Arachidicoccus terrestris: one gene and its partner. The protein of the gene in region 1 interacts with the protein of each later gene in a pairwise test. Links are inferred from orthologs where the notes say so. Each region holds a gene or a part of one and is shown on either strand. Other genes may lie near its edges.

Region 1 (3,243 bases):
TTTAGGTATGTATTTCATTGATGATAAGGTAATTGCATAAATGTTGAAGTGATGTACTTCTTCATTTGACCTCAGATAAAGCGCCTTTTTGACGTTGGTATATTTCTTTTTCCAATAAAGAAAGCAGCCGGCGGCGGAAAGGCGTTTTCTATTTTCACTTTAGTGCATAAAAAGCGACAACAAATTGTTTTATTATGCAGAATCTTTTCTACTTTCACAGGATTAATGTGGCTTTTAGCCGAAGTTTCTTATAATAAAATAACATTATGTCTAAGACTATTATAAAATATTGACTAAGTTGATTAGTTTTATTGAAAAAGATATTGTATTTTTGAATTTCTGAATAATCTAACTTAAAAACTCTCTTATAGCATGAGTAATGTAAATGCGGAAAAATTAAAAGCGTTAAAGCTAACGATTGATAAAATTGACAAAGATTTTGGGAAAGGCAGCGTCATGATGATGAACGAAAAGCCTAATAGTGTAATAGACTCAATATCAACCGGCTCAATTGGTCTTGATACTGCGTTGGGTATTGGTGGATTACCAAGAGGACGTGTCGTTGAAATATACGGACCGGAATCTTCGGGTAAAACCACTTTAGCGACCCATGTCATCGCTGAAGCACAGAAAAGAGGGGGCATGTGTGCCATCGTAGATGCGGAACATGCCTTTGACAGCAGCTATGCCCGCAAATTGGGGGTAGATGTTGATAATTTATTAATCTCCCAGCCTGATTATGGCGAACAGGCGCTGGAAATCACAGACCGTTTGATACTTTCAGGTGCCTTAGATGTAGTTGTTGTAGACTCAGTAGCGGCCTTGGTGCCTAAAGGAGAACTGGAAGGAGAAATGGGTGATTCTAAAATGGGCTTGCAGGCGCGTCTGATGAGTCAGGCATTGCGTAAACTGACAGCGACTATCAGTAAGACCAATACTATTTGTATTTTTATCAATCAGTTACGTGAAAAGATCGGTGTAATGTTCGGCAACCCTGAAACAACTACCGGTGGCAATGCGCTTAAATTTTACGCTTCTGTACGTCTGGACATCCGTCGCGCTGCACAGATTAAAGATGGTGATGTACCTATTGGTAACCGTGTAAAAGTTAAAGTTGTAAAAAACAAAGTGGCTCCTCCGTTTCGCAATACTGAATTTGATATTATTTTTGGACAGGGAATTAGCAAAATCGGGGAAATCATCGATATGGGTGTCGAATTGGGCATCGTTGGTAAAAGCGGCAGCTGGTTCAGCTATGAAGGTAGTAAATTAGGTCAGGGCCGTGATGCGGTGAAAAGCTTATTATCTGATAATCCAGATCTAGCTAATGAAATTGAAGGAAAGATCAGAGCAAAACTTTCTGATCAACAGGCACCCGAAGATACGGCAGCTGCAGTAGACGAGGCCGCCGAAGCTGCAGAGAAAAAAGCGGCAAAAAAATAAAAAGAAAATGTGTTAGTAAATTTGCATATACGGATAGCCTCGGCTATCCGTTTTGCATTAGAGGAATTCTCTGATACCGCCTGATACGTGCGTGGTTCCTCCAAAGAAAATCCTCAGCAGAATCTCCATTCCTACTGAGGATCTAATATATATAATGTGAGATCTACGGGAGGGCTTAGAATCTTTCCAGTCTGGAGAAGAAGAAATTTCCTTCGATCTGTGCATTTTCGTCACTGTCACTGCCATGAACCGCATTTTCACCGATTGAGGCAGCAAACTGCTTACGGATGGTACCTTCAGCAGCTTCTGCTGGATTAGTAGAACCAATCAGGGTTCTGAAATCAGCGACTGCATTGTCTTTTTCTAAAATAGCGGCTACGATCTGCCCACTGCTCATGAAATCAACCAGTTCACCATAGAAAGGGCGCTCTTTGTGTACTTCATAGAAAGCACCAGCCTGCTCTTTGGTCAGTTTGGTCCATTTCATGGCTTTGATAGTAAAGCCAGCTTTAATGATCTGATCTAAGATAGCACCGGTGTGGCCTTTGGCCGTAGCATCCGGTTTAATCATGGTAAAAGTTGTATTGCTCATATTTTTTAAGATTGGCCGCAAAAGTAAAACTTTTTAACCAATAAACAGATGGTAGTTTTTTCCTCCTGTTGCCTTGTAGTAGATATCCAGCTGTTATATCCATGTTTGACCCTCCAGGGCTCATTTTCCCCTACTTTTGCTAACCGCATAAAATCAGTTATTTTTGCGCCTGCTGGATTTTGGCATTGAACGGCAATTATTGAAATTAAACCTCCTGTTTCATTGAGATCAGGACTTTTGATCACTGAAAAATTATACATGAAACCGATAACTGAATTTTATACTTTGCTGAATGATACGATCATTTCCAAAAAAGTAGTGATTACCATGCATCAAAAGCCGGATGGAGATGCAATGGGCTCAACCCTCGCACTTTATCATCTACTGGTCAAATTGGGCCACCAGGTACAGGTCATCTCCCCTACTAACTGGTCATCTTTTCTGGACTGGATGCCCGGAGCTGATCTTGTCTGGGATTATGAAAAAAGCCGGATGGAGAGTGAAGCCTGTATCAATGCTGCTGAGTGGATTTTCTGCCTGGATTTTAATGTTTTATATAGAACAAAAAATATGGAACAGGTATTAACTGAAGCTAAGGCAGTTAAAATACTGATCGATCACCACGAACAGCCTCAGACAGAGGCCTTTGATTATGGTATCAGTATTACCGCTAAAAGCTCCACCTGTGAAATGATTTATGATTTTATCATTGCCAGCGGACATCGTGATCTGATTGATCCGGACCTGGCTAGCTGCATCTATACAGGTCTTATGACTGATACGGGTTCATTCAGGTTTCCTTCTACCACTGCTTCCGTTCATTTAGCTATTGCTGACCTGAAGAATTTGGGACTGAATCACAGCCTGGTACACGAACATATCTATGATTCCAATTCAGAGGAGCGGCTTCGCTTTCTCGGTAATGCCTTATTAAAGCGTATGGAAGTGCTTTATGAATACAATACGGCAATTATGACGATTCCGAAATCCGATTTACTGACATTCCACACAAAGACCGGTGATACGGAAGGGTTGGTCAATTATTTACTGTCGCTGGATGGCATCCGCTTCGGGGCAATCGTTATTGACCGGGATGAAGAGCGTAAATGGAGTTTCAGAAGCAAAGGTGATTTTGATGTAAATCTGTTTGCCCGTAAGCATTTTAATGGCGGAGGACATAAAAATGCTTCAGGAGGCAATTCCCCGGA
Region 2 (3,054 bases), 3.9 Mb from region 1 along the record:
TGGAACCAAGTTTTGTAGATGTTGTCGGGCAAATCAGCTTAAGGTCTCTTGAACGCAGTGATAAGAAGCGGAAAAACAAGAGCCGCAGTGAGCGTGACCGTAATCGGGGTAATGATAGGGAGCGTCGCGGTGGTCAGGGCCCGAATAATCAGGCCGGCGTGGAGGGCGCCAAAACCAAAGGCAGACCGGATAAAGACCGCAGTAACAAACCGCCTCGTAATAACCGGTCCCAAGGCGACAACAGTGATCAGGAATCACAGGGCCAGGGTCGTAATAGTAATACTGGGCAGCAAAAGCGCGGTAATACCAACGGTAACGCCAGAAGAAATAACCAGGGGAACTCTAATAGCAAAGGAAATGGTCCTAGGCCCCCCAGGAATAATGGCGGCCAGGCCGGGCAACAGCCGAGAACTGAAAATAAACAGGATGACAGGCAGGAAGGTCGTAGACCCAGGCCGGGAAGAGACGCTGGTAAGGATAGAGGCGGTGAGAACAAAGGGAGCGAAGGAACGCCTGCATAAAATTAATTAATAATTCGCCTCATAGTAATTCCACATGGATTCAAAAATCTGACGGCTAAGCTGAATATGGGTCAGGCCATCAGGCGTAACTGGCGGTAAAAAATGTAATTCTATGGTGCCGGGCAGCAAGTAAAAAGACTTATCTGCCGGCATCATTTTTTTTGTACCTATAATAACAACGGGAATGATGGGGGTCTGGGTTTCGATAGCCAAACGGAAGGCGCCGCTCTGAAATTTTCCCAGTGGCTGGCCGGATTTGTTTCTGGTCCCCTCGGGGAAGAGCAGCATATCCATGCCTAAGGCAAGCACATCTTTCATCGACTGGTAGCTCTGCCGGCGGCTGAGTTCACTGGCGCGGTCTACCAGTACAGAGCCCCACCTATAGATCCAGCCAAATAGTGGAATGGAGGCCATACTTTTTTTAGCGATGGTTTTGGAAATTCCCGGCAAAAACGGATTGGTGACCATGACATCCAAAAAGCTGTTATGATTACATACGACTATATAATTCTGGCCTTTTTTGTACAGCGCTTCGTGGATCATTTTGCGTCTGCATCCTGTTAGCGCGAAAAATATCCGCATCCATACACGAGATACGGATTGCTGCCAGCCGGCTTTCGCGGGATCTCTGAGCCAGGTGCATCTGAGCATGATTACAAGGGCGGGTAGCATAGTGAGGAAAAACACCACCAGCGCCCAGGCAGCCCATATTCGTCCAAAGATATTTTTAATCCCTTTCAAATTGCGAATATTGAGTTTAATGATTCATATCAGTTGCTGAGGCTCCAGTCAATTGGATCCTTTTTCTGCTTGACCAGCAGCTCGTTGGCTTTACTAAAGTGCCGGCAGCCAAAGAAGCCATTAAAGGCGCTCAGCGGAGAGGGGTGTGCGGCTTTTAATACGTGATGCCTGGATGGGTGAATCAGGGCTTCTTTTTGCTGGGCAAACCGCCCCCAGAGTAAAAACACGACGCCACTATGAACAGCTCCGATCTTAGAGATCACCGCATCGGTAAATTCCATCCAGCCGATTTTCGCGTGGCTGTTGGCTTCTGAAGCACGGACCGTCAATGTGGCATTCAGCAAAAGTACTCCCTGTCGTGCCCAATGGGTAAGATCTCCGTGAGGCGGCATCGGCATGCCGATATCTGTCTGCAGTTCTTTAAAGATATTTTTAAGAGAGGGGGGCAGTGGGATGCCCTTGTTTACAGAAAACGCCAGCCCATGTGCCTGACCAGGGCCGTGATAAGGGTCCTGGCCTAGTATAACAACCTTGACGTTTTCAAAAGGCGTTTGCTCAAAGGCATTGAATATGAGCGGACCAGGCGGATAGATGGTTTTCTTGAGTGCCTTTTCTGCTTTCAAAAAATCGACGATCCCTTTAAAATAAGGCTTCTCGAATTCTGATTCCAATACTTTTTTCCAGCTAGGAGCGATCTGTACATTCATGATCCAAAAGTAGGTAATTCGTTTGTGAAAGTGTGTGATTCGCCTGTATTCCTGTCAATATTGCATTTACCCCTCATATTTCCCCGGGGTTAAGGCAATATTACAAACTTCGTTACGTTGATAATATGTTGCAATTCGCCTGTTTCTCCTGATTTTCATTTTCGCACTTAGATGCGGTAATATTGCGAATGTCTTTTTCACTCCTGATATCTATAATTCAGTAAACATTTTTTTGATTCTACGATGATATTTTTTATCGGCAACCTTATATAATTCATTCAGAACGTCTTTGGTGATGGGGCGATTGGGATACTTATATTTTTCGAGAAAATTCCGCAAAGCTTTATTGACGGTTTCTTCGCCGATAATCTGGCTTAGCCTGACCATAATGATGGCCCCTTTAGAATAGTAAATATCTGGATTTTCATCAGTTACTTTATACAAAGGCTGACTTTGTGCAAAACCTTTTGATGCATCATATATTTGGCACTGTACCTTCAATCTTTCGAGCATCTTTTCCTTTCCGTACACTTTTTTGCAAATCATCATTTCGGTGTACATTGCTAGGGTTTCTGTAAGCATTGCTTGACCTTCCCTGTTGTCAGGGGATATTTGGCTGTTGCCCCACCACAGATGAGAAAGTTCGTGCCCTGCAAGTTCGTTGATAACATCCTGCTGTTTGTCGGCCTTGAGGTTGGCGTGGAACGCAATATCTTCCGCCATAAATATTACGGCAGGATAAGCCGTTGCATTAAAACCCTTTGTAAAAGAAGAAATTTCGGCAAAATTGATTGACTCGAAAGGATAGGGTCCGAAATTTCTCGTACAGTATTCCAAAGCCGATTTTGTGTTGTCAATCAGGTGCTGAACGTTCTGAAAATGTTGCGGAAGGTAAAATACGTCAATTTTAATGCCTTTATAATTCGAACTTTTTACGGCATATTTTGCAGAGGCAACCGCGAATCGAAAGGGAATGGGGCACCGGGACCGATAATGAAAATATTGCCGGCTTCCTGTTTTCCATTTTTCAATGAGCTCCCCGGTTCCAATGGCCGTTTGGTCAATTTCGGTTGAAATGAGCATAT

Evidence for each region.
Region 2: the proteins of K9M52_RS17305 (region 1) and ung interact in binary tests that used the Escherichia coli proteins (3 or more experiments, as listed by UniProt). The link is inferred for Arachidicoccus terrestris from one-to-one orthologs.

The regions. Positions count from the first base shown.
Region 1 is NZ_CP083387.1:4,423,222-4,426,464, forward strand. The notes cover bases 328-3,236. They hold K9M52_RS17305 (nucleoside-diphosphate kinase), read right to left. Parts: upstream 2,036-3,236; coding sequence 1,619-2,035; downstream 328-1,618. Other genes in these bases: recA (recombinase RecA), read left to right, coding at 373-1,443; K9M52_RS17310 (DHH family phosphoesterase), read left to right, coding at 2,294-3,236. In the rest of the region: K9M52_RS17295 (hypothetical protein), read left to right, coding at 1-21; more of K9M52_RS17310, read left to right, coding at 3,237-3,243. UniProt on the Escherichia coli protein: Major role in the synthesis of nucleoside triphosphates other than ATP. The ATP gamma phosphate is transferred to the NDP beta phosphate via a ping-pong mechanism, using a phosphorylated active-site intermediate.
Region 2 is NZ_CP083387.1:528,500-531,553, reverse strand. The notes cover bases 131-2,850. They hold ung (uracil-DNA glycosylase), read right to left. Parts: upstream 1,970-2,850; coding sequence 1,292-1,969; downstream 131-1,291. Other genes in these bases: K9M52_RS02035 (M1 family aminopeptidase), read right to left, coding at 2,180-2,850; K9M52_RS02045 (lysophospholipid acyltransferase family protein), read right to left, coding at 528-1,262; ricT (regulatory iron-sulfur-containing complex subunit RicT), read left to right, coding at 131-521. Also shown: more of ricT, read left to right, coding at 1-130; more of K9M52_RS02035, read right to left, coding at 2,851-3,054. UniProt on the Escherichia coli protein: Excises uracil residues from the DNA which can arise as a result of misincorporation of dUMP residues by DNA polymerase or due to deamination of cytosine.